3 regions of the Streptomyces sp. NPDC056987 genome follow, and region 3 is predicted to be linked to each of the others. Evidence: riboswitches for the same ligand, from Rfam matches in the RefSeq annotation. Region 3 holds a riboswitch; each other region holds the start of a gene.
The links. Region 3 has a riboswitch for cyclic di-AMP ahead of ACFTZC_RS12360 (NlpC/P60 family protein). Riboswitches for the same ligand answer to the same signal wherever they lie in the genome.

Region 1 (9,344 bases), on a different contig from region 3:
TGACCACCGCGCCCTTCTCCGCGCTCTTCCTCAGCGCCCGCGCGGTGCCCGGGGTCGACTACGCGGGACTGGTGGTACGGGAGGGGCTGATCCACCTCGACGGGCTGCACCGCGCGCTCGCGTGGGAGCGCGCGGGCCGGCTCACCCCCGGCACCCGGATCGAGGCGTTCCTCGCGGTCCCGGCCGCGTCAGCCGCGGCCGACGTACGGCATAGCGCTGGGCAGGACGGCGACTGACTGGACGTTCACGCCCCTCGGCAGATTCGCCATGAAGAGCACCATCTCCACCACATGGCGGATGTCCATCGTCGGTTCCACGCGCAGCGTGCCGTCCGCCTGCCGGACCGCCGGCTGCTCCCGGCCCACCGGGGTCACATTGCCGATGTCGATCTGCCCGCACGCGATGTCGTAACGGCGGCCGTCCAGCGACAGCGAGCGCGTCAGCCCGGCCACGGCGTGCTTCGCCGCGGTGAAAGCGATCGAATCCGGTCGCGGCACCTGGGCGGAGGGGGCGCCGTTGTTGATGATCCGGCCACCGCGCGGCGTCTGGTCCTTCATCATCCGGTACGCCGCCCGCGCGCAGAGGAAGGTGCCGGTGGCGATGGAGTCCATGACGCGGTGCCAGTCCCCGACGGAGACATCCTCCGTCGGGGTGTACGGCATGGTGTCCGCCGCGTTGTTGAACAACAGGTCCAGCCGTCCGAAACGCGTGTCCACCTCGTGGAACAGCCGGGCCACGGCATCGGCGTCCGTGATGTCCGCCGGCACCGGAATCGCGCGCTCCGCCGCCGGGCCCGCGAGCGCAGCCGTCTCCCTCAGGGCCTCCTCGCGCCGCCCGGTCAGCACCACCGTCCAGCCGTCCGCCAGCAGTCCCAGCGAACAGGCGCGGCCGATACCGCTCCCGGCGCCGGTGACGACGGCGATCGCGATCTTTTCGGCCAATTCAGCGGATTCAGTCATGCCCGACTTCCTTTCACCGCATTCTGGATCTCCGCGAAGACGGAGACGAGAGTCGACGAGTCTGGGGACCGGCCGTGATCCTCGTCAAGACGTCAAGACGGGGCTCCGAAAGGCGAATCATGAATCGTCGGGACGGTCATGGCTGCCGTGTTCGTCATGGCCGGCCGGGCCGTCGGGACCGTCAGGACCGTCGACAATTTCGAACAAACTCCCGGGCAGGAGTGACACATGAACCCGATGAATCCATCCGGCTTACCTGTTTCCGGCGTTCCCGCGCTCGGCGGAACCGCGAACAGCAGCGCACTGTTCGAGCGGGCCAAGAAATCCCTCGCGGGCGGAATCAGTTCTTCCGCGCGACTCACCTCCACCGGGCCCCATCCGTATCCGCTGTACATCACCAGCGGCTCCGGCGCCCGCATCCGGGACGCGGACGGAAACGAGTACATCGACTATCTCGCCGCGTACGGCAGCGCGGTCCTCGGGCACGCCGACCCGGCGCTCACCGACGCCCTCACCGGGGTCCTCGCCGGCGGGACCATGTTCGGCACCTGCAACGTGCCCGAGGTCGAACTCGCCGAACTCATCCGCGCGATGGTCCCCTGCGCCGATCTCGTCCGCTTCGCCAACTCCGGCTCGGAGGCGGTCCAGGGAGCGATACGGGCCGCGCGCGGCCACAGCGGGCTCTCGAAGGTGCTCAAGTTCGAGGGCCACTACCACGGCTGGACGGACACCCTCGCGATCTCCAACCGGCCCCCCGAGGCGGCGGCGGGACCCTACGGCGCCCCGCACTCCGTGCCGCACTCCCCGGGCATCCCGTCCGGCGTCAGCGGCGATGTCGTCGTCTGCCCGTGGAACGACCCGGACGCCCTCGTCGCCGTACTCGACGCCCACCGCGGCGAACTCGCCGCCGTCATCTGCGAACCCATCGTCGCCAACAACGCCTGCACCATGCCCGGCCCCGGCTATCTGCGCTTCCTGCGCGACGAGTGCACGGCCCGCGGCATCCTGCTCGTCTTCGACGAGGTCTGCACCGGCTTCCGGACCGGGCCGGGCGGCGCGCAGGCCCTGTACGACGTCGTGCCCGACCTGGCCGTCTACTCCAAGGCCCTCGGCGGCGGGCTGCCCATCGCCGCCTTCGCGGGCCGCCGCGAGGTGATGGCCGCGCTCGCCAACGGCCGGGTCAAGCACGGCGGTACGTACAACGCCTCACCGCTCTGCGCCACCGCCGCCCTCGTCACGCTCACCGCGCTCGCCGACCCCGCCGTCGTCAAGAAGATCGACGACACCGGCCAGCGGATCATGGAGACCATCCGCAGGGCCGCCACCGACCACCGGGTGGAGTGCGCGGTGCAGGGCGTCGGCGCGATGTTCCAGGTGGTGTTCTCGCCGGGCGGCGCCCCCACCCGCCACTACCGCGACACGCTCCACCTGGACCAGCGGCGGTACGACCTCTTCCGCCACGAGTTGCTGCGCCGCGGCATCCACATCAACGCGCACGGCCTGGCCTGCTGGTTCGTGTCGGCCGCCGTGACGGAGGACGACACCGACCGGACCTGCGCCGCGATCGACGAGGTTTTCGCCGTTCTGGGGTGAGGCGTCCATGGGGCCCGAGGGGCCCGAGGGGGCTGGGGTGTCCTGGAGCCCTGAGGGGCTCCAGGGGCGAATGTGACGCACGCTACAGGCCGGTACGGAAGATAGCGCGCCCCAGATGCTGCGGAGCGGGCGAGATCGTCGCACTCTTGGCCGTATGAGTGATGCACCGATCGTCGTCCACCGGGCGTCAGGGACGGGCGGGCGGCGGGTCACGGTCCGCGGGCAGATCATGGGACTCGCCCACTCCGACGCCCACCTGGTCGAATTCCTGCGGCTGGCCGGGCTGCCCGACGCCTGGGAGCTGCTGGACGACCCGGCCTGGGTGGAGTGGCAGGGCGGCCCCGCCCATGAGTACACCGTGGTGGTGTGAGGCGGACGGTGCGCCGGGTAACGGGTGCCGGGCAACGGGCAACGGGTGTCCGTGTGCCCGGGAATCGGGTGCCGGGTCCGGCGCAGGGGCCACGCTCCGCCGATTGTCAGTGGCCGGCCGTAGCCTTGCTCTCATGTTCGCTTCTTCTGCCACCCCGGAGTCCGCGTCCGTGTCCGCGTCCCCGTTCCCTGTCAGATCCGCCGCTGTGGTGAACGCGGAGATCCGCGCGCTGTGGGCGCGTGCGGGCAGCTCGCTGTCCTCGGCCGAGCAGGAGCGTTACCAGCGGCTGCTGGTGGAGTGGGCCGCCGCCGTACGGGCGGATGTCGTCGAGGCCGCCTAGCGGCCTTCCGGCCGCCCCCCGCAGACGCCGCCGCGGGAATTGGTAATGATCTTGCTCCGGATGGCGTAGAGTCTTGTTCAGCGGCGCGGGGTGGAGCAGCTCGGTAGCTCGCTGGGCTCATAACCCAGAGGTCGCAGGTTCAAATCCTGTCCCCGCTACTACGAAGAAAACGAAGGCCCGGATTCCTGGTGAATCCGGGCCTTCGTCGTATTTCCGGGCTCGCGTTTCCCGGCTCGCGCTTGACCTTTACGTAACGTCAACTTCTACCGTGAACGTCATGGAGTGGTCGATCCAGGACATCGCGAAGAAGGCCGGTACGACGAGCCGTACGCTCCGGCACTACGGCGAGCTGGGGCTGCTGGAGCCCAGCAGGACCGGCGTCAACGGATACCGGTACTACGACCAGGCGGCCCTGGTCCGGCTGCAGCGGATCCTGCTGCTGCGGGGGCTGGGCCTCGGGCTGCCGGACATCGCCCGGATCCTCGACGGCCAGCAGGACACGGCGGCCGCCCTACGCGGCCATCTGGGGCTGCTGGAGCAGGAACGCGAGCGCATCGGACGGCTCATCGCATCGGTGCGGACCACTCTCCACAAGACCGAGAGGGGAGAGGAACTCATGGCGGACGAAGTGCTCGACGGCTTCGCGTACACACGGTACGAGCAGGAGGTGACCGAGAGGTGGGGCCGACCCGCCTACGAGAAGGGCGACCGCTGGTGGCGCTCGCTCGGCGAGGAGGAGCGCCGGGCGTTCCAGGAGCGGCACGAGTCGATCGCCCGCGACTGGGGGCGCGCGGCGGCGGCCGGGCACGAAGCGTCCGGTGAGGAGGCGCAGGCGATCGCCCGGCGTCACTGCGACTGGCTGGCGGTGACCATGGAGCCGACCAGGTCTTATGTCATCGGCGTCACGGCCATGTACGTCGATGATCCACGTTTCACCGCGACGTATGACAAGTACGGTAAAGGTACGGCTGTGCTCGTGCGGGACGCCATGAAGGTGTACGCCGAGCGCCACCTGACCGACTGAGTCTCCACACCGGCCTCCGTGCCATCGGTCTCCGTAGCCCAGTCGGCCGACCGCGGGTCGCCGCCCACCGTGGCGGCGGCCAGCCTGGGTGGAGCGCGGTGCCGCCCGCAGCCGTCGGCGGAACGGGCAGGAGACGACTGGTGGGGAAGCTCAGGAGAATCCGGGAACGCCTCGGCGGCAGAAGCAGACAGGACGCCGACGGTGCCGGGCTTCTGGGCGCCGACGCCGCGGGTTTCTGGGTGACCGGCACGTACGGGCGCGACCATCGCCGGAACCCCGGCCACGGCCTGGGCAGGGTGGCGGACCGGGCGCCCTTCGGGCCGGGCGGGCCGGGCGGACCGTACGCGCGGCGCCTGGCCGGGCGGCGGCTCGTCCGGTTCCTGCCGGCCCTGGTGATCATCGGCGGGTTGGCGCTCGACCTGTCGACTCCGGCCCGTGTGACCGGGGCGCCGTTCTTCGCCGCCGCCCCGCTGATCGCCGCCCCGTTCTTCCCGCTGCTCGGCACCCTGCTGGTGGCCGTGGCCTCGCTCCTCGCCGAGATCGCGCTCCGTATCCACACGGACACGCTCACCACGGTGGTGTCGATCAGCGAACTGCTGACGGTGCTCGTCGTCTCCGCCCTCGCGCTCTACATCAACGGCGTCGTCAGACGCAGCGGCGAACGGCTCGCCTCCGCCCGCGTCATCGCCGAGACCGCCCAGCGCGCCGTGCTGCCCAGACCCGCGGAGCGAATCGGCGGGCTGCGGATCGCGGCGCGGTACGAGGCGGCGCAGGAGGGCGCGTTCATCGGCGGCGACCTGTTCGCGGTGCAGGACACGCCGTACGGGGTGCGGCTGGTCGTCGGCGACGTACGGGGGAAGGGGCTGGAGGCGGTCGAGGCGGTCGCCGTCATCATCGGGTCGTTCCGGGAGGCGGCGGAGCAGGAGAGCTCGCTGGAGGGCGTCGCGCAGCGGCTGGAGCGCTCACTCCTGCGCGAGGGGACGCGGCGGGACGGGCTCGACGTCTTCGAGGGGTTCACCACGGCCGTCCTGGCGGAGATCCCGCACGGCGAGGGCGTCGTACGGCTCGTCAACCGCGGCCATCCCGAGCCGCTGATCTGTCACGACGGCGCCGTACGGATGCTGGCGGCGCACGACCCCGCGCTGCCGCTCGGCATGAGCGAACTGGGCGCGTGGCCCGACCGGGCCGAGCAGTCCGCGTACCCCGACGGCGCGACGCTGCTCTTCTACACGGACGGGCTCACCGAGGCGCGCGACGCGCACGGGATCTTCTACGTTCCGCGCGAGCGGCTCGACGGGCGGATCTTCCAGGGGCCCGACGAGATGCTCCAGGCGCTGATCGACGACGTACGGCGGCACACGGGCGGCGGCAGCCAGGACGACATGGCGCTGCTGGCGGTCAGCCGGCCCTCGGAGGGGGAGCCGGAGCGGCGCAGGACGATGCCGATCGTGTTGTGAGCCGGCGGCGTCACTCATGGTGACCGATAAGTGTCCCTCCGCATAAGGTTTGACATACCGTCAAGTATGCGAGGCGGACCAATATGCTCCGAGCGCCGATCGACTCGCCCGGATGCGCGTTCTTGTGTCCCGGTACGTCCGTTGCGAAGTCGTTAACGATCATCGGGAACAGCTTGGAATAAGGCCCTGGTCTCTATTAACGTTCGATAACGCAGCGCGGTTGTCCCAGCCGTCGCCAGAGATGGCACCGTGCGCGTGCGCCGAATCCCGCGAGGGAACCGGGGAACCACCAATTGGGGTGAATCGGGAGTTACTTGCCGCCTTGTGCGGCAGGGGACACCCGTAGGAGACCTTCCTGCTCCGAACCCGTCAGCTAACCCGGTAGGCGAGAAGGAAGGAAAGGAGCACGCCTCAGTGGCGTCCAACAAGCCTGCCCCCACGGCCACTTTCGAAACCCACTCCTTCGGCAGCGGCAGTGAGAACGAGGCTCCCGGGACCTGGGGGGAGTGGAATCCCACCGAGGAGTCCATCCGCCCCGTACGCGGCAGGCACCGCGTCGCCAAGCAGCGCAACGGGCTCGCCCGTAGCTCCACGGTCCTCGGTGTCGGCGTCATCGCCGCCGTCGGCGCGGGCGGCATCGCCACCGCGCAGGACAAGCCCGCGGTCTCCATATCCCTGCCCGACGCCATCGCGGACAACCTTCCCGACGCCAAGTCCCTGCCGGGGATGGGCTCCCTGGGGTCGGACGACGCGGACTCCGCGTCGGACGTGCTGGCCCGCGCGCCCCTGAGCACCGCCGGCCTGACCGCCGCGGACAGCGAGCAGGGCGCCACCGACGCCGGCGAGGCGCTGCGCGCCCGCATCCTCCAGCAGGCCGAGCGGCAGCAGGCGAAGGCCGACGCGACGCAGAAGGCGGCGGCGGAGGACGCGGCCGCCGAGAAGGCCGCGAGCCAGGCCAAGGCGCGGCAGAGCGACGCGGAGAAGAAGATCGAGGCGGCCAAGAAGAAGGCCGAGGCGGAGGCCAAGGCCAAGGCCGAGGCGGAGCGTCTCGCCAAGCTGGCGGCCAGCTTCTCCCTCCCCACCTCCTCGTACACCCTCACCTCCTCCTTCGGCCAGTCCGGCTCCCTCTGGTCCTCCGGCTACCACACCGGCCTGGACTTCGCGGCGCCGACGGGCACCCCGGTCAAGGCCGTGCACAGCGGCACCGTCAAGTCGGCCGGCTGGTCGGGTTCGTACGGCTACCGCACGGTCCTGGAGCTGGAGGACGGCACGGAGGTCTGGTACGCGCACCAGTCCTCGCTCTCCGTCAGCGCCGGGCAGAAGGTCTCCACCGGTGAGGTCATCGGCCGCGTCGGCGCGACCGGCAACGTGACCGGGCCCCACCTCCACCTGGAGGTCCACACGGCGGGCGGCACGGGCATCGACCCGATGGCGTGGCTGAACGGCAAGGGAATCAACCCCTGAGGCCGACGCCCCGGTCACGGGTGCGGCAGGAGCACGCGGAGCGCCCCGAAACGGAATAAGGCGCTCTGCGGTGGGGTTGAAGTGACGCATGACGACTTTGCGCACACTCGGCTCCTCCGACCTCAAGGTCTTCCCGCTCGCCCTCGGCGGCAACGTCTTCGGCTGGACCGCGGACCGTACGGAGTCCTTCGCCGTCCTCGACGCGTACGCCGCCGCGGGCGGCAACTTCGTGGACACCGCGGACGTCTACACGGCCTGGGTGGACGGCCATTCCGGTGGTGAGTCCGAGACCGTCCTCGGCGAGTGGTTCGCCGCGCGCGGCAACCGCTCCGACGTGCTCCTCGCGACGAAGGTGGGCGCGCACCCGGAGTTCAAGGGGCTGAAGGCGGCCACCATCAAGGCCGGGGCCGAGGAGTCGCTGCGGCGGCTCCGTACGGACTACATCGACCTGTACTACACGCACTTCGACGACCCGGACGTCCCGGTCGAGGAGATCGTCACCGCCCTCGACCAGCTCGTCACGGAGGGCAAGGTGCGTGCCGTCGCCGCCTCCAACATCAGCGCGGAGCGGCTGGACGCGTCGATCGCCTTCGCGGAGCGCGAGGGGCTGGCCCGGTACGTCGCCCTTCAGCCGCACTACAACCTGGTCTCGCGCGACACGTACGAGGGCCCCCTGCGGGACGCCGCGGTCCGTCACGGCCTCTCCGTCGTGCCGTACTTCGCCCTCGCCTCCGGCTTCCTGACCGGTAAGTACCGCCCCGGCGCCCAGGTGGAGAGCGCGCGGGCCGGGAGCGCGGGCAAGTACCTGGAGTCCGAGCGGGGCGTCGGGGTGCTCGCCGCGCTGGACCGGATCGCCGCCGCGCGCGGCGCCGAGGTCGCCACCGTCGCGCTCGCCTGGCTGGCGGCGCAGCCGACCGTCGTCGCGCCCCTCGCCTCCGCGCGCACGGTCGAGCAGCTCCCGACGCTGCTCGCGGCCACGGAGCTGGAGCTGACGGCGGAGGAGCTGGCGGAGCTGACCGCCGCCTCCGCCTGACGGAGGAGGCACCGGGACACCCGTCGGCACCGGCGGGTGTCCGTACTGGCGGGTGTCAGTACTGGCGGTACGGGTTGTAGCCGTCGTAGTCGATGTACGGCGGCGGCACCCGTACCCGGCCCGTGGCCCGCGCCGCGTAGGTCAGCGCGGGCCCGGCTATCTCCTTGCGCTCCCACAGGTGGTGCAGCAGCTCCTGCTCGCGCTCCACGAAGTCCGGGCCGACCGGGTCCCGTCCGGCCCGGTGGCGCAGAAACGCCAGGGACGTCGCGAACGCCTCGTACTCCGCGACCGTACGCGCCGCCGCGGGCCCGTGGTGGCGCCCCGCGAACCCGCGCGCCATGGAGCGCGCCCGCATCGAGGAGAGCGCGGGGGGCGCGGCCGCGGCCAGCCACCCCGCGGCGGCGTACGCGGGCAGCTCGGCCGCGAGCGTCCGCAGCTCGCGCTGCCGGCTCCAGATCACCAGCCAGGTCAGCAGCCCGAAGACCGGGACCATGAAGGCCCCGTACACGGCGTAGAAGCCGAAGGGGCCGAAGAGCGACCCCGAGCCGTTCCACAGGGCGTGCATGCCCATCGCGAGGACCAGCCCGAGCAGCGGAAAAGCCACGCGGCGGATCTTCTGCCGCCGGGCCGCCACCGCCGCCAGGCCGAAGCCGATGCCCGCCGCCGCGGTGAAGAGCGGGTGCGCGAACGGCGACATCACGACCCGTACGAAGAAGGTCGCCGCCGTGACCGAGTTCAGCCCGGAGTACCCCTGGCTCTGGTCCTCGCCGAACGCGTTGCCCAGATAGAGGATGTTCTCCGTGAACGCGAATCCGGTGGCGCTGAATCCCGCGATCACGACGCCGTCGACCAGCCCCGTGAAGCTGCGTCTGCGGAAGAGGAAGATCAGCAGGATCGCCGTCGCCTTCGCGCTCTCCTCGACGACCGGCGCTATCACCGTGGCGCCGAGCGACTCCGCGCCCGCCGGATCCGCGGTGGCGGTGGCGATCCACTCCGTCGCGAAGGAGTTCGCGATGATCGCGACGAGCGCCGCCGCGAAGGCGCCCCAGGCGAAGGCGAACAGCAGATTCCGCCATGGTCCCGGCTCGACCCGGTCCAGCCAGC
Region 2 (9,344 bases), on a different contig from region 3:
CGGCCGCGCGCGGGCGGCTGCGGCGCGAGGGAGGCGTTCAGCCGTACCGCGTCGGCGGTGTTGATGATCCCGAAGGCGTTGGGGCCGATGATGCGCATGCCGTACGAGCGGGCCAGCCGTACCAGTGCGCGCTGGCGCTCGCGGCCCTCGGCGCCGCTCTCCGCGTACCCGGCGGAGAGGACCACCAGGCCCTGGACGCCGGAGCGGCCGCAGTCCTCGACCGCTTCGAGCACCCGCTCGGCGGGGACGGCGAGGACGGCGAGGTCGACGGGTTCACCGATCCGGGTGACCGAGCGTACGGCGGGGACGCCGTCGAGCCTCTCCGTGGACTCGGGGAACGCGCTGTTCACCGCGTACAGCCGCCCCGTGAACCCGGCGTCGCGCAGATTGCGGAGCACGGTGCGGCCGACGCCGCCGGGGGCGCGGCCGGTGCCGACGACGGCGACCGAGCCCGGGGTCAGCAGGCGCTGCACGGAGCGGGCCTCGGCGCGCTGCTCACGGCCCCGCTGGACGGCCAGGGACTCGGCGGTGGGTTCGAGGTCGAGGGTGAGCCGTACGGAGCCGTCCTCGAAGCTGCGGCGCTGGGTGTACCCGGCGTCCCGGAACACCTTGATCATCTTGCTGTTGGCGGGCAGCACCTCGGCGGCGAAGCGGCGGATGCCCCGCTCGCGGGCGACGGCGCCGATGTGCTCCAGGAGGGCGGAGGCGACGCCGCGGCCCTGGTGCGCGTCCTGGACGAGGAAGGCGACCTCGGCCTCGTCGGCGGGGGCGGAGGCGGGCAGTCCGCGCTCGTCGGTGCGGTCGTACCGTACGGTCGCGATGAACTCGCCGCCCACGGTCATGGCGAGCCCCACCCGGTCCACGTAGTCGTGGTGCGTGAAGCGGTGGACGTCGCGGTCGGAGAGGCGCGGGTAGGGGGCGAAGAAGCGGTAGTACTTGGACTCGTCGGAGACCTGTTCGTAGAAGCTGACCAGCCGCTCGGCGTCCTCGGTGGTGATCGGCCTGATCCGGGCGGTGGCGCCGTCGCGCAGCACCACGTCCGCCTCCCAGTGCCCTGGATACGCGTGGTCCCGCGGGTGCTCCATGCCCAAAGCGTACGGCGCGGGCGGTGTCCGTGACCGGTGATCGGGGGTGACGGGGATCCGTTCCGCGCCCCATGAGACTCTTGGTCCAGACATCTGTTTTGAGACTTTTTGCGACTTGAAGGGCAACACCATGGCTGAGCGCCGCGTCAATGTCGGCTGGGCCGAGGGGCTGCACGCCCGTCCCGCCTCCATCTTCGTCCGCGCCGCCACGGCCGCCGGCGTCCCCGTGACCATCGCGAAGGCCGACGGCAGCCCCGTCAACGCCGCGTCGATGCTCGCGGTGCTCGGACTGGGCGCGCAGGGCGGCGAGGAGATCGTGCTCTCCTCCGACGCCGAGGGCGCGGACGCCGCCCTGGACCGGCTGGCGAAGCTGGTCGCCGAGGGGCTCGACGAGCTTCCCGAGACGGTCTGATCCCGGAGCGTATTTCCACGACGGAGCCGTGGTCCGCCGAATTCGGCGCGGACCACGGCTCCGTCTTTCCGTCCGTCTTCCGTGCGGCGTCTTTTGGTGCGGCGGCTTTTCATGAAGGCGGCTGCGCGCGGGCAGCGAAGAATAGGCCGCACCTATTTCTTTCTCTTTGTATACGGCGCGATTGTTAATGCCGTACGCTTGCGATGTTTACGGCATGTTGCGAAGCCCTCACCTTTTCCCGGTCACGGCCCTGGTCGCGCCCCCGGTCGGAGCGGCGCAGCCGGTACACCACCACCGTGCGCTCCGTGTGCAGGGTGGTGAGCGCCCGCGCGCGTTCGCCGTCGCCGCGCGCCACCGCGTCCACGATCGCGCCGTGCTCCGCCCAGGACTCCACCGGGTGGCTGGGCTGCTCGACCACGTACATCCAGGCGATCTTGTGGCGCAGCTGGGTGAGCAGCGAGGTGAGCGCGGGGCTGCCGGAGGCCTGGGCGAGCGTCTCGTGGAACCAGGCGCCCAGCGCGCGCAGATCCTCGCCCTGGCCCCTGCGGGCCCGCTCCTGGCCCAGTCTGACCAGGCCGCGGAGGACCTTGAGGTGGGCCTCCGTGCGGCGCTGGGCGGCGCGCGCCGCGCCCAGCGGCTCCAGCAGCAGCCGGACCTCCAGCAGGTCCGCGGCCTCCTGTTCCGTAGGCTCGGCCACACACGCGCCGACATGGCGGCGCGTGGTCACGAAGCCTTCCGACTCCAGCGTGCGCAGCGCCTCGCGTACCGGGACGCGGGAGACGCCGTAGCGCCGCGCGAGCTGCTCCTCGGTGAGCCGGCTGCCCCGCTCGAACAGTCCGGAGACGATGTCGTCGCGAATGGCCGTGCATACCGAGTGCGCCGGAATGCGCATGTCCGAACCTCCGCCTTAATCCGCGCGAAACGCTGCCGATTGACGCCTGTTCCGTGACTCTATTGCAATCAACGCGAATTTCCGATGGGTGCCCGGAATCCATGGATATCTTTTGGCCAGCGCGGAGGCGGAGACCCGCACGCGGGAGGGACCGGGAGCGACGGAGAGACGTGGGCGGACGGGCCCGGAGAGGTACGCGGAGGGGGCGGAAGGCGGTCAGACCCCGACGCCGTGCGCGCGCAGGTACGCGACCGGGTCCATGTCGGAGCCGTAGTCGGCGCTCGTCCTGGCCTCGAAGTGGAGGTGCGGCCCCGTGACGTTGCCGGTGGCGCCCGAGAGCCCGATCCGCTCGCCCGCGGCGACGCTCTGGCCGACGGAGACGCCGATCGAGGAGAGGTGGCCGTACTGGGTGTAGGTGCCGTCCGCCATCCTGAGGACGATGTTGTTGCCGTACGAGCCGCCCCAGCCGGCCTCGACGACGGTGCCCGTGCCGACCGCCACGACCGCGGTGCCGGACGCGGCGCGGAAGTCGACGCCCGAGTGGCTGCCGGAGGACCAGAGAGAACCGCCGGTGTGGTAGCCGGTGGTGACGTAGGAGCCGGTGACGGGGAGCTGGAAGGTGTTCAGCCGCTTGCGCTCCTCGGCCCGTGCCGCGCGCTCCCGCTCCTCGCGCAGCTCCTTCGCACGGGCCTCCGCCTTGCGCTCCGCCTCGGCCTTGGCGGCGGCGCGCGCCCTGGCCTCGGCCTTCAGCCGCTCGGCCTTCTCGGCGGCGTGGCGCTGGGCCTCGGCCTGGTCGTCGACCGCGCCGGCGACGGCGTCGCCGATGGCGATGACCTGGGTCAGGCCGGTGTCCGAGACGGCCTCGGGGCCGGTGCCTGCGGCGAGGGCCGGGGAGGCGAGGGTGCCGATGACGCCGGTCGCGGTCAGCGTCGCGAACCCGGCGGCGCTCGCGCCCTTGCAGGTGATGCGGTGCGGGGCGCGGTGCTTCCCGGTGGCACGGGTGAACGCCATGGAGTGGCTGGTCCTTTCCTTCCCTCTCGCCTACCGGGTTAGCTGACGGGTTCGGAGCAGGAAGGTCTCCTACGGACCCCTCCGCGCGCGGTGTGCCCGCGAAGGCCGTCCGATTCACCCCAGGGACGTGGGTCCCCGGCTCCCCCCGCTGCACCGGCTGGGGCACAGCATCTGACGGGGACTCGGCGATGGCTGCCCGGTGCCACGGATGTGGCGCAACGGCGAACAGCCGGACCGACGCTAAGCGGCTCGTCTTTCAATAACCAAACGGACAAGGTTTTTTGTAGCGCACACCACAGGGCAGACAGGCACCCTCTCCATCAAAGCGGACATAAAGCAGAACCCCGGCGACCGCGGTCGCCGGGGTTCCCTCGAAAGAGGAATCAGCCTGTGACAACCGTCACTTCACCGATTCCCAGAGCCTCGACCGGCTCCTTGATCTGCGCCGCGTCGCCGACCAGAACGGTGACGAGCCGGTCCACCGGGAAGGCGTTGACGACGGCGGCCGTCGCCTCGACCGTGCCCGTCTCGGCCAGCCGGGCGTAGAGCTGTGCCTGGAAGTCGTCCGGAAGATGCTGCTCCACCTGGTCGGCGAGCGTGCCGGCGACGGAGGCGGCCGTCTCGTACTTCAGCGGCGCGACGCCCACCAAATTCTGCACGGCCACATCGCGTTCGGCGTCCGTGAGCCCCTCGGCGGCGAGGGTGCGCAGCACCTTCCAGAGGTCGTCGAGCGCCGGTCCCGTGGACGCGGTGTCCACGGAGCCGCTGATGGCGAGCATCGCGGCGCCCGTCGCCCCGTCCGGGGAGGAGGGCGCAGAGGAGCGCAGCACCTGGCCGAAGGCGCGTACGCCGTAGGTGTAGCCCTTCTCCTCGCGCAGGACGCGGTCGAGCCGGGAGGTGAGCGTGCCGCCCAGGCAGTACGTGCCGAGCACCTGCGCGGGCCAGACACGGTCGTGCCGGTCGGCGCCGATCCGGCCGATCAGGAGCTGCGTCTGGACGGCGCCGGGGCGGTCCACGATGACCACGCGGCCGGTGTCGTCGGCGGTGATCGCCGGTACGGGCCGGGGCGCCGCCGTGTCGCCCGTCCAGGCGCCGAGGGTGTCCGCGAGGATCCCGTCCAGGTCGACGCCCGCGAGGTCGCCGACGACGACCGCGGTGGCCGTGGCGGGGCGTACGTGCGCCTCGTAGAAGGCGCGGACGCCCGCGGCGTCGATGCGCGCCACGGTCTCCTCGGTGCCCTGGCGCGGCCGGGACATGCGCAGCGCGGCCGGGAACAGCTCCTTGGAGAGCTGCTTGGCGGCGCGCCGGCCCGGGTTGGCGGTCTCGTGCGGGATCTCGTCGAGCCGGTTCCGTACGAGCCGTTCGACCTCGCTGTCGGCGAAGGCGGGGGCGCGCAGCGCCTCGGCGAGCAGGCCGAGCGCCTTGAGCAGCCGGGAGACGGGGACCTCCAGGGAGACCCGCAGGCCCGGGTGGTCCGCGTGCGCGTCGAGGGTGGCGCCGCAGCGCTCCAGCTCGGCGGCGAACTCCTCGGCGCTGTGCTTGTCGGTGCCCTCGGAGAGCGCCCGCGCCATGATCGTGGCGATGCCGTCGAGTCCTTCGGGCTCGGCGTCCAGCGGGGCGTCGAGATTGATCTCGACGGCCACCACCTGCTGGCCGGGCCGGTCGCAGCGCAGCACCGTCAGCCCGTTGTCGAGCGTGGCGCGCCCGGGGGCGGGGAAGGCCCAGGGCTTGGCCTCGCCCGCGGTCGGCCGCGGGTGGAACTCCATGGTCACGGCAGCGTCGGTCACTGGTCCGTCCCCTCGTGCTTGTCGGTCTCGGCGGCGTCGGCGGTGTCGGCGGCGTCGGCGGTGGCCGCCACGTCGTCGGGAGTGACCGGTTCGTACACCAGCACCGCCCGGTTGTCGGGGCGCAGCCGCGCCGCGGCGACGGCCCTGACCTCGTCCGCGGTGATGTCCAGGACGCGGTCGACGGCGCTCAGCGCGAGCTGGGGGTCGCCGAACAGGACGGCGAACCGGCACAGTTCGTCGGCGCGGCCCGCGACCGTGCCGAGCCGGTCCAGCCATTCGCGCTCCAGCTGGGCCTGGGCCCGCTCCATCTCCTCGGCGGTGGGGCCCTCGGCGGCGAACCGGGCCAGCTCCTCGTCGACGGCGGTCTCGATCTCGGGGACCTCGACGCCGCCGGACGTCTTCACGTCCAGCCAGCCGAGCGAGGGGGCGCCCGCCAGCCGCAGCAGTCCGAAGCCCGCGGCGACGGCGCTCTGGTCGCGCCGTACCAGCCGGTTGTGGAGGCGGGAGGACTCGCCGCCGCCGAGGACGGTGAGTGCCAGGTCGGCGGCGTCGCACGCGCGGTCGCCGTCGTGCGGCAGCCGGTACGCGGCCATCAGCGCGCGGGCCGGGACCTCCTCCAGGACCTCCTCGCGCAGCTGCTCGCCGATGATGTCGGGGAGGGTGCCGTCGCGCGGCGGCTGCTTGCCGTCGTGGGAGGGGATGGAGCCGAAGTACTTCTCGATCCAGGCGAGGGTGCGCTCGGGGTCGATGTCGCCGACGACGGAGAGCACCGCGTTGTTCGGCGCGTAGTTCGTACGGAAGAACGCGCGGGCGTCCTCCAGGGTGGCCGCGTCCAGGTCGGCCATCGACCCGATCGGCGTGTGGTGGTACGGGTGGCCCTCGGGGTAGGAGAGCGCGGTCAGTCGTTCGAAGGCCGTACCGTATGGCACATTGTCGTACCGCTGGCGGCGCTCGTTCTTGACGACGTCCCGCTGGTTCTCCATGGACTCCTCGTCGAGCGCGGCGAGCAAGGAGCCCATCCGGTCGGCTTCCAGCCAGAGTGCCAGTTCGAGCTGGTGGGCGGGCATGGTCTCGAAGTAGTTGGTGCGCTCGAAGCTGGTGGTGCCGTTGAGGGAACCGCCGGCCCCCTGCACCAGCTCGAAGTGGCCGTTCCCGGACACCTGCTTCGAGCCCTGGAACATCAGGTGCTCGAAAAGGTGGGCAAGACCGGTACGGCCCTTGACTTCGTGGCGGGAGCCGACGTCGTACCAGAGGCAGACCGCGGCGACCGGGGTCAGGTGGTCCTCGGAGAGCACCACGCGGAGGCCGTTGGCCAGGCGGTGCTCAGTCGCTGTCAGGCCGCCGGAACCGGCCTGCGCTGTGGCCGTGTGACCCATGGGCATGTACGTCCCTTCGATCGCGATATGGAGAAGTCCTGCCACTGTATGCAAGCGTGCCGACACCTGGCGAAGTTCCCGTAACAGGTCCGGGATCTGGCACCCTTCCGACACGCCCCCCTTCTCGTCCCAACGACGGGTCGAGGTCGGCGTTGTCAGTGGCGCGGTCCACAATGGTCCGCGTCAGTTCCAGAAGTTGCCGTACAGAACTTGTGAAGGAGCCGCAGCCGCGATGGCCCGCCGCAGCACCAAGACCCCGCCGCCGGAGGACTTCGAGGAGAAGATCCTCGACATCGACGTGGTCGATGAAATGCAGGGCTCCTTCCTTGAGTACGCGTACTCGGTGATCTACTCCCGGGCCCTGCCCGACGCCCGGGACGGCATGAAGCCGGTGCACCGCCGCATCGTGTACCAGATGAACGAGATGGGCCTGCGCCCCGACCGCGGTTACGTGAAGTGCGCGCGCGTCGTCGGTGAGGTGATGGGCAAGCTCCACCCGCACGGGGACGCGTCCATCTACGACGCCATGGTCCGCATGGCGCAGCCGTTCTCGATGCGGCTGCCGCTGGTGGACGGCCACGGAAACTTCGGCTCCCTCGGGAACGACGACCCGCCGGCCGCCATGCGGTACACCGAGGCGCGGATGGCCGACGCGACGTCGCTCATGACCGAGTCGATCGACGAGGACACCGTCGATTTCGAGCCGAATTACGACGGCCAGGAGCGCGAACCGGTCACCCTTCCGGCCGCGTACCCCAACCTGCTGGTCAACGGGGCCACCGGCATCGCGGTCGGCATGGCGACGAACATGCCGCCGCACAACCTGGGCGAGGTCGTGGCGGCCGCCCGCCACCTCATCAAGCACCCGGCCGCGGACCTGGAGACGCTGATGCGTTTCGTGCCCGGCCCCGACCTGCCGACCGGCGGCCGGATCGTCGGGCTGACGGGCATCAAGGACGCGTACGAGAAGGGCCGGGGCACCTTCAAGATCCGGTCGACGGCGACGGTGGAGGACGTCACCCCGCGCCGCAAGGGGATCGTCGTCACGGAACTGCCCTTCACGGTCGGCCCCGAGAAGGTCATCGCGAAGATCAAGGACCTGGTCTCCGCGAAGAAGCTCCAGGGCATCGCCGACGTCAAGGACCTCACGGACCGCTCGCACGGCCTGCGCCTGGTCATCGAGATCAAGAACGGCTTCGTGCCGGAAGCGGTCCTGGAGCAGCTCTACAAGCTGACGCCGCTGGAGGAGTCCTTCGGCATCAACAACGTGGCGCTGGTGGACGGCCAGCCGCTGACGCTGGGCTTCAAGGAGCTGCTGGAGGTCTATCTGGACCACCGGTTCACCGTGGTCCGCCGGCGCAGCGAGTTCCGCAGGACGAAGCGGCGCGACCGGCTCCATCTGGTCGAGGGCCTGCTCACCGCGCTCGTCGACATCGACGAGGTCATCCGGCTGATCAGGTCGAGCGACAACTCGGCGCAGGCCAAGGAGCGCCTGATCGAGCACTTCTCGCTCAGCGAGATCCAGACGCAGTACATCCTGGACACGCCGCTGCGCCGGCTCACCCGGTTCGACCGCATCGAGCTGGAGGGCGAGCGCGACCGGCTCAACGGCGAGATCGACGAGCTGACGGGGATCCTGGACTCGGACGCCGAGCTGCGCAAGCTGGTCTCCTCGGAACTGGCCGCGGTGGCCAAGAAGTTCGGCACCCCGCGCCGCACGGTGCTGCTGGAGTCCGGCGCCTCGGTGGCCTCGGTGCCGCTGGAGGTCGCCGACGACCCGTGCCGCGTGCTGCTCTCCTCCACCGGGCTGCTGGCCCGTACGGCCAACGGCGAGCCGCTGGACGCGGGTGAGGGCCGACGCGTCAAGCACGACCTGATCGTCTCGGCCGTGCCGGCGACGGCGCGCGGCGATGTCGGCGCGGTGACCTCGGCGGGACGGCTGCTGCGGCTCTCCGTGATCGACCTGCCGCGGCTCCCGGACACCGCCGCGACGCCGAACCTGTCGGGCGGGGCGCCGGTCGCGGAGTTCCTGGCGCTGGAGGACGGCGAGGAGCTGGTCTGTCTGACGACGCTGGACGAGTCGTCCCCGGGGCTCGCGCTCGGCACGCTCCAGGGCGTCGTCAAGCGGGTCGTCCCGGACTACCCGTCCAACAAGGACGAGTTGGAGGTCATCTCCCTCAAGGAGGGCGACCGTGTCGTCGGCGGCGCCGAGCTGCGTACCGGCGAGGAGGACCTCGTCTTCATCACCTCCGACGCCCAGCTGCTGCGCTATCCGGCGGGGCAGGTACGGCCGCAGGGGCGGGCCGCGGGCGGCATGGCGGGGGTCAAGCTCACCGACGACGCCGCGGTGATCTCGTTCACCGCGGTCGACCCGGCGGCGGACGCGGTGGTCTTCACGGTCACCGGATCGCACGGCACGCTGGACGACTCCGTGCGTACGGCGAAGCTCACGCCGTTCGACCAGTACCCGCGCAAGGGCAGGGCGACGGGCGGGGTGCGCTGCCACCGGTTCCTGAAGGGCGAGGACATGCTGGTCCTGGCCTGGGCGGGGGCGAGCCCGGCGCGCGCGGCGCAGAAGAACGGGACACCGGTCGGGCTGCCGGAGCCCGACCCCCGCAGGGACGGTTCGGGCACGCCGTTCACGGCACAGGTCGACGTACTGGCCGGGCCCGCGCACTGACGGCGGGCGCCGCTGCCCTACCGGCCGCTCTCGGGGGCCGGGTCCGCGGACCCGGCCCCGAAGGGCTCTCGGCCTCGGACGGGTCCGGTACATAGCGCAGG
Region 3 (9,344 bases):
ATGACCTCCATCCCCGCGTCCCGCAGGGCCCTGGCAATCACCTTGGCCCCACGGTCGTGCCCGTCGAGTCCCGGCTTGGCGACCACCACACGGATCGGACCTGTCACACCCATCACTGCCTCCACCTACCGACTTGCGCTGTCATTGGCACGGCCCCCCGCGCCCGCCAAGGCCCGGAGTAGTGAACGAACGTTATCCACAGCATCCCGCAACCAGCCGTTTCGCGGAGGCCGCCGAGGGGGAAATCACACATGGGACATGTTCGCTTTGCGCCGTTCCGTCACCACCCGGCCCCACCTGGCCGGGCAGGAACGACCGCAAGGGGAGCCGCGGACGGAGCCGTCACGACCCGACGGCTCCCGGCATGTCGCCGTGGCGCCCCATGAGGGCATACGGGGGACAGAGCCGCCTCCCGTATGCCGTTCGGAGGTCGGCCATGAAGGTCACGCCGTTCGCGCCACTCTCGCCGTTCGGACCGCTTTCATCGCTCGCATCACTCACATCACTGTGGTCGCTCTGGTCGCTCCGGTCACTGTCATCGCTTTCGTCGCCCCTCTCGTGCCCGGCCTTCCTGTCGCCCTTCCTGTCGCCCGTTCTGCGCCAGGTGAGCCGCGTACGCACGGCGGGCCCGGCCGCCCTCCCCCTGCGCGTCACCGCCCCCGTGCGGGCCGGCGCGCTCGACCTGGCGATCTTCACCGGGCATCTCCTCCTGTATCCGGCCGGAATCATCCAGGAGCGCCGCGCCGCTCCCCTGCCACCGGAGGCCTCCCCGCTGCCCACCGAGGGCCGCACGCACCCGCCCGTCGTGCTGCTGCACGGCTTCGTGGACAACCGGTCCGTCTTCGTCCTGCTGCGCCGCTCCCTCGCCCGGCACGGCTGGCACCATCTCGCCTCCCTCAACTACTCGCCGCTGACCTGCGACATCCGTACGGCCGCCGAGTTGCTGGGCCGCCACATCGAGGAGATCTGCGCCCGCACCGGCCACCGCCGGGTCGATGTCGTCGGCCACAGTCTGGGCGGCCTGATCGCCCGGTATTACGTACAGCGCCTGGGCGGTGACAGCCGGATACGTACGCTGATCACGCTGGGCACACCGCACGAGGGCACCACGGCCGTGCCGCTCGCCGACGCCCACCCCGTCGTACGGCAGATGCGCCCCGGATCGCCGGTCATCGAGGAGTTGCGGCTGCCCGCGCCCGGCTGCCGTACGCGGTTCGTGAGCTTCTGGAGCGATGCCGACCCGCTGATGGCGCCCGTCTCGACGGCCAGGATCGAACACCCGGACCTTCTCGTGGAGAACGTGCTGGTGAGCGGTGTCGGCCATCTCGCCCTGCCGGTCCACCCGGGGGTCGCCGCGGGGATCCGGCACGCGCTCGGCGGCTCCGGTTCCGGCGAAGGCTCCGAACCGGCGCCGCCGGAGGACGGATCCGGGTCCATTTCCGTCGCCTGAACCCCGCGCCCGACGCCCCGCCCCGAGGGGCTCGCACGAGCCTCGCACTCGAACACGTTTCGAACATATGGCCAAGCCTGCGCCCACAGTTCGCCGAAACACGGCCGAATGCCCGTTTCCGCAAAGCACGAAACTCGCGGAAGATTGTCGCCGTCGCATACCGCCGGGTACAGTCGCGGCCACTGCTTTCCCTCTGGGATTCCTTCCATCAACGGCCGGATTTCCCAGACCCTGGTTCTGCTGCCGAGGCGAGAGAGAAGTTGGTGAACGACCAGCACGCCCACGCCGGGTACACCGCATACGACGGTTACCAGAACGGCAGCTTCGAGACAGATCCCCTCTTCGGCTCCCTGCCGGACGGTTCCGCGGGCGCGGGTGGATACGGCGGCGCTTCCGCCTCCACCGGCCAGTACGCGACCGTGCAGGCCGACCACTACGACAGTGGTCAGTGGGACACCGGCGCCCATCACCAGGCCACCGGGTACGACACGTACGGCACACAGGCGTACGACACCAGCGGCCAATGGCCCACCGTCGCCCCGCCCGCCCCCACCGACGGCAGCGGCTATCCGCAGGACGCCACAGGCGAGTGGGGTTCCGGCGCGTGGCACCAGGTCGTCCAGCCGAACAGCCCTGACGGAACGGGCCAGTTCGACAGCACGCAGTTCAACGGCGCCTCGTACGGTTACGACACTCCCGGGGCGACGGCGACCGCCGCGTTCGATCCCGCGCAGGCGGCTCAACTCGAAACCGCGCAGTTCGAGGCGGCACAGTTCGAGGCAACACCGTTCGAGGCAGAGCAGTTCGAGGCGGCACAGGCAGCGCAGTTCGAAGCCGCACCGTTCGAGTACGAGGCGACCGCTCAGTGGACCGCGTCCACGTTCGACACCGGTTCGTACGACGCCACGGCCTGGAACGGGGCCACCGCACCGCACGAGGACACGTCGTACGCGTACGGCGCCCCCGGCCCCGAGCCTGAACGGGCCTTCGGCACGGAGCCCGACCACGAGACCGAGCACGGCTACGAAGCCAAGCAGGGCTACGAGACCGAGCAGGGCTACGAGACCGTCGCCACCGAGGCCCACGCCGCACCGGAGACCGGACCGGCGGCCGGGGCGGAACGTCCCACGCCGGCCGTCGACTTCACCAAGGACTCCGAGAACCCCGCGGAGCCCGGCACTCCGGATGACGACCCCGACGCGCTGCACATGGCGCCGACGATGGCCACCCCCGCCGTGACAGCCGTCCCCCGCCCCGTGCGCCGGGCCGGCGGCAGTGGCGGCGGCAGCCGGGGCCGCCGCCGCACCCCCGCCAAGCGTTCGGCCCTCCTCACCGTCGCCGTTCCCTCCGCCTGCGTGATGGGCGTCGCCGGCATCGCCGCGGCCTCCGTCGGCGGACTCACCGGCGAGGACGCCAAGGACGACTCCACCACCACGGCCTCCGCCGAGGACACCGCCTCCACCAAGCCCGTCACCGCGGCCGCCAACAACAAGCTGGACACACAGCTCGCCGCGCTCAGCGCCGACGCCCGCGACTTCGGCGACCGCGCCAGCCGCACACAGGAGCGGATCGACCTTCAGGAGCGGAAGGAGGCGGAGCGGCAGCGCGCCAAGGAAGAGGCGGCGCGCAAGGAGGCGCTCCGCCCCAAGTTCGCCCTCCCCGTCTCGCAGAACGGACTCAGCGCCCAGTACGGCCAGGCCGGCGTCAACTGGATGTCCATGCACACCGGGATCGACTTCCCCGTGTCGTACGGCACGCCTGTCATGGCGGCGACCGACGGCACCGTACGCACGCAGTACAACAGCGCGTACGGCAACATGGCGATCGTGACCGCCGCCGACGGCACGGAGACCTGGTACTGCCACCTCAGCACCACCAAGCTCCGCTCCGGTTCCGTCAAGGCCGGTGACGTGATCGCCTACTCGGGCAACTCGGGCAACTCGACCGGTCCGCACCTGCACTTCGAGGTACGGCCCGGCGGCGGCGCGGCGATCGACCCGCTGGCCTGGCTCCGCAGCCACGGCCTCGACCCGACGTAAACCCGGCGCGTACGACCTCCCGCCAGGCCGTACGTGCCGCACCTGCCGTACGTGCCCGTGCCCTGCCACCCGGCAGGGCACCCGCCCCTCCCGGGCCTACAGCTTCTCGACCGGCGCGTACCGCAGCAGCAGCCGCTTGGGCTTGGTGTCCCCGAAGTCGACCGTCGCCTGTGCGTCCGCGCCCGCGCCGGTCACCTCCATGACCGTGCCGAGCCCGAACTGGTCGTGCGTGACCCGGTCTCCCACCGCCAGCGTGATCACCGGCTTGTCGCTCGTGCGCCGCGTGGCGAAGCCCGAAGGCCCGCCGCCCGACCGCGAGCGCGCTGCGGTGGAGGAGAGCGACGACGTGATCCCGGACGTCGGGCCCGCCGGGATCTGCGCGCCGGTCCGCTTCCACTCCAGGTGGCGTTCCGGGATCTCCTCCAGGAAGCGCGAGGCCGGGTTGTACGAGGGCTGCCCCCAGGCGCTGCGCATCGACGACCGCGTCAGATAGAGCCGTTCACGGGCGCGCGTGATGCCGACGTACGCGAGGCGGCGCTCCTCCTCCAGCTCCTTCGTCTGGCCGAGGGCGCGCATGTGCGGGAAGACGCCGTCCTCCATGCCGGAGAGGAAGACCACCGGGAACTCCAGGCCCTTGGCGGTGTGCAGCGTCATCAGCGTGATGACGCCGGAGCCGTCCTCGTCCTCGTCGGGGATCTGGTCGGAGTCGGCGACGAGTGCGACCTTCTCCAGGAACTCGGCGAGGGTCGGCGTCGCGGCCACGGCCGGAGCGGCGGCCTCCGCGCCGGCCGTTCCGTCATTGCCATCAGCGCCGTCACCGGCGTCGGCGCCCGCGGCGGCCTGGCTGCGCTCCTGTTCGAACTCCAGCGCCACCGACGCCAGTTCCTGCAAGTTCTCGATCCGGGTCTCGTCCTGCGGGTCGGTCGAGGCCTGAAGCTCCGCCAGATAGCCGGTCCGTTCGAGCACGGCCTCCAGGACCAGTGCCGGCCCGGCACCCGACTCGACGATCGTACGCAGCTCCTCCATCAGCGTGTTGAAGCGCTTGACGGCATTGGCGGAGCGCGCCGCCATGCCGTACGCCTCGTCCACGCGCCGCAGCGCCTGCGGGAAGGTGATCTTCTCCCGCAGCGCGAGAGCGTCGATCATGGCCTCCGCCCGCTCCCCGATGCCGCGCTTGGGCACATTAAGGATCCGGCGCAGCGGTACGTTGTCCTCCGGATTGGCGAGGACCCGCAGGTAGGCCAGGACGTCACGGACCTCCTTGCGCTCGTAGAAGCGCACTCCGCCGACGACCTTGTACGGCAGGCCGACCCGGATGAAGATCTCCTCGAAGACGCGGGACTGCGCGTTCGTCCGGTAGAAGACGGCGACGTCACCCGCCTTGGCCTCGCCCGCGTCCGTCAGCCGGTCGATCTCGTCGGCGACGAACTGCGCCTCGTCGTGCTCCGTGTCCGCGACGTAACCGGTGATCTGGGCGCCGGCGCCGGCCTTGGTCCAGAGGTTCTTCGGGCGGCGGCTCTCGTTGCGCTCGATGACCGCGTTGGCGGCGCTGAGGATCGTCTGCGTGGAGCGGTAGTTCTGCTCCAGCAGGATCGTCGTCGCGTCCGGGTAGTCCTCCTCGAACTGGAGGATGTTGCGGATGGTGGCGCCGCGGAAGGCGTAGATCGACTGGTCGGCGTCGCCGACGACGCAGAGCTCCGCGGGGTCCTCGCCCTCGCCGGAGGGGCCCACCAGCTCGCGTACGAGGGTGTACTGCGCGTGGTTCGTGTCCTGGTACTCGTCCACCAGGACGTGCCGGAAGCGGCGCCGGTAGTGCTCGGCGACGTCGGGGAACGCCTGGAGCAGGTGGACGGTGGTCATGATGATGTCGTCGAAGTCCAGGGCGTTGGCCTCGCGCAGCCGTGCCTGGTACATCCGGTACGCCTCGGCGAGCGTCTTCTCGAAGCCGTCGACGGCCTGTCCCGCGAAGGTCTCCTCGTCGATCAGCTCGTTCTTGAGGTTGGAGATCTTGGCGCTGAAGGACTTCGGCGGATAGCGCTTGGGGTCGAGGTCCAGATCGCGGCAGACCAGGGCCATGAGCCGCTTCGAGTCGGCGGCGTCGTAGATCGAGAACGACGAGGTGAACCCGAGCCGCTTCGACTCGCGCCGCAGGATCCGCACGCAGGCGCTGTGGAAGGTCAGCACCCACATCGCCTGGGCGCGCGGGCCGACGAGCTGCCCGACGCGCTCCTTCATCTCGCCCGCGGCCTTGTTGGTGAAGGTGATCGCCAGTATCTCGCCGGGGTGGACGCTGCGGGTGCCGAGGAGATGGGCGATCCGGTGGGTCAGAACCCGGGTCTTGCCGGATCCGGCCCCGGCGACGATGAGCAGCGGCGACCCCGTGTGCACGACGGCCGCGCTCTGCTCCTCGTTCAGCCCTTCGAGGAGCGAGGCAGGGTCGATGACCGTACGGGCCGACCCGTTGCGGTGGTACGGATCCCGGGCCGGAGGCACGTCGTACGCCCCCTGGAACAGGTCGTCGGGCACCTGCTCCGGGGCGTGTTCGTCCAGGTCCTCGGGCGGCGGGGGGTGCTCGTCGCCGGAGGGCTGGAGGTCGGCCAGGAAACTGTCGTCAAAGAGGCTGCTCATCGCTTAACGAGTCTAGGCCGCCGCACCGACAGTCGGAGCCCGCCCGGCGAAGCCGGTCCGGCGGATCCACCCCGGAAGGCGGACGGTTCCGGATTACACACGGAGCGTAACGCTATACCCCCTATTACGGCTCCCTGCACTCCGCACGAGCAAATGGTCACAGAAATGTATCGGGCATATCGGCCATCCACCTTCACATCAGCGCCACATCTTGGCTAGCGTGCTCGATCAGGCAGCCCGTACCTCTGAAGGCGATCCGCGCCGAGCGGGCGGCCCACGCCGAATCCGGGCTTTCCAGCGGGAAGTTCGGAACCGGGGACCCACTCTGCAAGACCGGGGTGAATCGGGCCGTACGTTCGCCGTACGTACAACGCCCGTAGGGCAGCCTTCCGTTCCGCCCGAACCCGACAGCTAACCCGGTAGGCGGTCCACGGAAGGAGATGCCGAACTTGGCGTCGCATCGCAAGGCGCGCAGCCGTAGCGGGGTACGCACCAACACCCCTGCCGTCGGGATCACGACGGCCGCCCTCGCCTCGGTCACGCTGCTGTCGACGCAGAGCGCGGACGCCGCGCCCACGGAATCGAAGTCCTCGCCGTCGGTCGAAGAGGTGGAGAAAAAGGTCAGCGACCTGTACCGCCAGGCCGGTGGTGACGCGCAGAGGTCCGCCAGGACGAAGGAGGCGACGGCCAAGCAGAAGCGCACGGTCGACCGGGTCATCGACGGTGTGGCCAAGAGCGCGGACAAGCTGAACGAGGCCCGCCGTACGCTCGGTTCCTACACGTCCGCGCAGTCCGGGGGCGGCGCGGGCACCCCTGCGGGCGCCCCTGTCGCCCCGGCCGCTTCCGTCACCCCGGCAGCCCCGGCCCCACCTGTCGCCCCTGTCGCCCCTGTCACTCCTGTTGTACCGGCGATGCCTGCCACCGCTCCCGCCATGCCCGCAACGGCTCCCGCCATGCCTGCCACGGCCCCCGCCGCCGTACTGTTCGCGGACAGCCCGCAGACGTACGTCGAGCAGACGGGGATGACGGAGCGGCTGACCGACCGTCAGCAGAGCCCCGTCGCCGACCACTGGAGCTCCCGGGCGGACACCCGCGCCCCGGAGTCGCCGGACGAGTCCCAGGAGTCCCTGCGGACCAGCAAGGAGCAGATCCAGAAGAAGCTGGCCGAGGCCCGCGCGCTGCTGGCGCGGCTCACCGCGGAGGAGCAGGCACGGCTGGCCGCGCTGGAGCGCAAGAAGGAAGAAGCGGCCCGCCGCACGGCGGAGGCGCAGGCCAAGGCGGAGGCCCGCGACAAGGCGGAGGCCGACGCCGAGGCGGAGCGCCGGCGCGAGGCGGAGCTGATCCTGCCCCGGTCGCAGCCCCAGGCTCCGTCGGCCGACCCCGGCACGGGCACGGGATCAGGCACGGGAACGGGCACCGACGCGGCAACGGTCGCAGGTGCGAACGCGGGAACGGCTGGCGGCACCGGACTGGAGGCCGTGACCGGCGGTGACCCCGCCGGCATCTACGCGGCCAAGGCGGCGAAGGTGCTCGCCTTCGCACGCACCCAGATCGGCAAGCCGTACGTGTGGGGCGCCTCGGGGCCGAGTTCGTACGACTCCTCGGGCCTGACCCAGGCGGCGTGGCGGGCGGCCGGTGTCGAGCTGCCGCGCAGCACGAGCGACCAGGTGGACACGGGCACGCGCGTCACCACCGATGATCTGCTCCCCGGCGACCTGGTCTTCTTCTACGACGACATCAGCCACGCCGGCATCTACATCGGCGACGGCATGATGATCCACGCGCCCAAGCCGGGTGCGAACGTGCGTGAGGAATCGATCTACTACCTGCCGATCTACGGCAGCGTCCGCCCGGCCTGACCCGGTCGCGGCGCCCCGCGGACTCCGTCTCGGCGCCCCGCGGACCCGGCGGACCCGACCTCACCGGGGTCGGGTCCGTCGGGGGCCGGGGTCAGGTCCAGAGCGTGGCGATGAGGATGTTGGCCACAGTCAGCCCGCCCACCGCGCCGAACAGCGGCTTCTCGGCCGCCTCGTCGTCCCGCTTCACGTAGACGATGCCCAGGATCACGACCAGGACGGCCAGCTTGACGCCGATCTTGATGTTGTTGAGGGGCTGGTCGTCGGCCTGGTTGAGGCCCACCAGCACCATTCCCGTGATCAGCATGGTGAGAGCGCCGTGCAGCATCGCCGGGGTGAAGCGCGCCGTACCGGCGCTCATCGCCTTCATCTGGGTCAGGAAACCGCCGAGCAGGGCGGCTATGCCGATGATGTGCAGGGCGACGAAGACATTGATCAGTACGTCCATGCCGGGAGCGTAGCCCGGCCCATATCACCCGCCTTCGGTGAGGTGGGGCTTACTTCCGCTATCAGTCGGGTCCGTCCGGAAAAGCGCGCTCCGCCGGGCCATCATGATCGTGAAACGCTCCGGAACCTTCACCTCCCGCCAATACCCGCCATGTCGAGGCCGGGCTGTGACCGTGCGCCCTAACGTCCTGCGTACGGCCCTCACGGGGCCGTACCGGGCGGCCGTACCGCACGGAGTCAACGGAACCGAAGGAAACGGACCCCGCCCCCGTGGCAGCGCACCGAAACCACCGAATCCACCGAAAGCCCAGACAGCGGCTGTTCACCGGCCAGGCCGGCCGCACCGCGGCGACGCTCGCGCTCGCGGGAGCCGCGACCGCCACCGCCACGGGCCCCGCGCAGGGCGAGCCCCGGCTCACCCCCGCGCAGATCAAGGCCCAGGTCGACACGCTGTACGCGCAGGCGGAGACGGCCACCGAGCAGTACAACGGGGCGAAGGTGAAGGCGGACGAGGCCCGTGCCTCGCTCACCGAGCTGCGCGACGAGGCCGCGCGCAGGACCGACGGGCTCAACACCTCGCGCGCCGAGCTGGGCTCGATCGCCACCGCGCAGTACCGCAGCGGTGGCCTTGACCCCGCCGTACAGCTCGCCCTCAGCTCCCGGCCCGAGGACTACCTGGAGCAGGCCGGTGTCGCCGAGCGGGCCGGCAGCAGGCAGGCCGCCACCGTCGCGGGGATCCGCCGGGAGCTGTCGCGGATCGCCGGGCTGCGCTCGCGGGCGGACACCCAGCTCGCCGATCTCACGGCCCGCCGTGCCGAGCTGGCCCGGCACAAGTCCACGATCCAGCGGAAGATCGGCTCCGCCCAGCGGCTGCTCGACGAGCTCACCGCCGAGGAGCGCGACCGGTACGAGGGGCGGGGCGGA

Region 1: linked by a shared signal. The riboswitch ahead of ACFTZC_RS35730 (M23 family metallopeptidase) and the one ahead of ACFTZC_RS12360 (NlpC/P60 family protein) in region 3 are both predicted to bind cyclic di-AMP.
Region 2: linked by a shared signal. The riboswitch ahead of ACFTZC_RS25620 (M23 family metallopeptidase) and the one ahead of ACFTZC_RS12360 (NlpC/P60 family protein) in region 3 are both predicted to bind cyclic di-AMP.

The regions. Positions count from the first base shown of each region.
Region 1 covers NZ_JBHURV010000046.1:22,574-31,917, reverse strand. The annotation lists gene ACFTZC_RS35770 (DUF6309 family protein) at 1-236, shown strand, start outside; gene ACFTZC_RS35765 (SDR family oxidoreductase) at 189-959, opposite strand; gene ACFTZC_RS35760 (aspartate aminotransferase family protein) at 1,188-2,552, shown strand; gene ACFTZC_RS35755 (hypothetical protein) at 2,707-2,922, shown strand; gene ACFTZC_RS35750 (hypothetical protein) at 3,056-3,262, shown strand; tRNA gene ACFTZC_RS35745 (tRNA-Met) at 3,347-3,420, shown strand; gene ACFTZC_RS35740 (MerR family transcriptional regulator) at 3,540-4,286, shown strand; gene ACFTZC_RS35735 (PP2C family protein-serine/threonine phosphatase) at 4,583-5,743, shown strand; cyclic di-AMP (ydaO/yuaA leader) riboswitch at 5,992-6,146, shown strand; gene ACFTZC_RS35730 (M23 family metallopeptidase) at 6,158-7,207, shown strand; gene ACFTZC_RS35725 (aldo/keto reductase) at 7,296-8,240, shown strand; gene ACFTZC_RS35720 (PrsW family intramembrane metalloprotease) at 8,296-9,344, opposite strand, start outside.
Region 2 covers NZ_JBHURV010000024.1:49,432-58,775, forward strand. The annotation lists gene ACFTZC_RS25605 (GNAT family N-acetyltransferase) at 1-1,085, opposite strand, end outside; gene ACFTZC_RS25610 (HPr family phosphocarrier protein) at 1,216-1,497, shown strand; gene ACFTZC_RS25615 (GntR family transcriptional regulator) at 1,682-2,389, opposite strand; gene ACFTZC_RS25620 (M23 family metallopeptidase) at 2,606-3,400, opposite strand; cyclic di-AMP (ydaO/yuaA leader) riboswitch at 3,413-3,575, opposite strand; gene ACFTZC_RS25625 (M16 family metallopeptidase) at 3,784-5,166, opposite strand; gene ACFTZC_RS25630 (M16 family metallopeptidase) at 5,184-6,569, opposite strand; gene ACFTZC_RS25635 (DNA topoisomerase (ATP-hydrolyzing) subunit A) at 6,796-9,243, shown strand; gene ACFTZC_RS25640 (CobW family GTP-binding protein) at 9,203-9,344, opposite strand, start outside.
Region 3 covers NZ_JBHURV010000008.1:157,170-166,513, reverse strand. The annotation lists gene ACFTZC_RS12380 (cobalamin B12-binding domain-containing protein) at 1-113, opposite strand, end outside; gene ACFTZC_RS12375 (esterase/lipase family protein) at 605-1,450, shown strand; gene ACFTZC_RS12370 (peptidoglycan DD-metalloendopeptidase family protein) at 1,714-3,489, shown strand; gene ACFTZC_RS12365 (ATP-dependent DNA helicase) at 3,586-6,117, opposite strand; cyclic di-AMP (ydaO/yuaA leader) riboswitch at 6,385-6,559, shown strand; gene ACFTZC_RS12360 (NlpC/P60 family protein) at 6,567-7,976, shown strand; gene ACFTZC_RS12355 (hypothetical protein) at 8,068-8,421, opposite strand; gene ACFTZC_RS12350 (NlpC/P60 family protein) at 8,691-9,344, shown strand, end outside.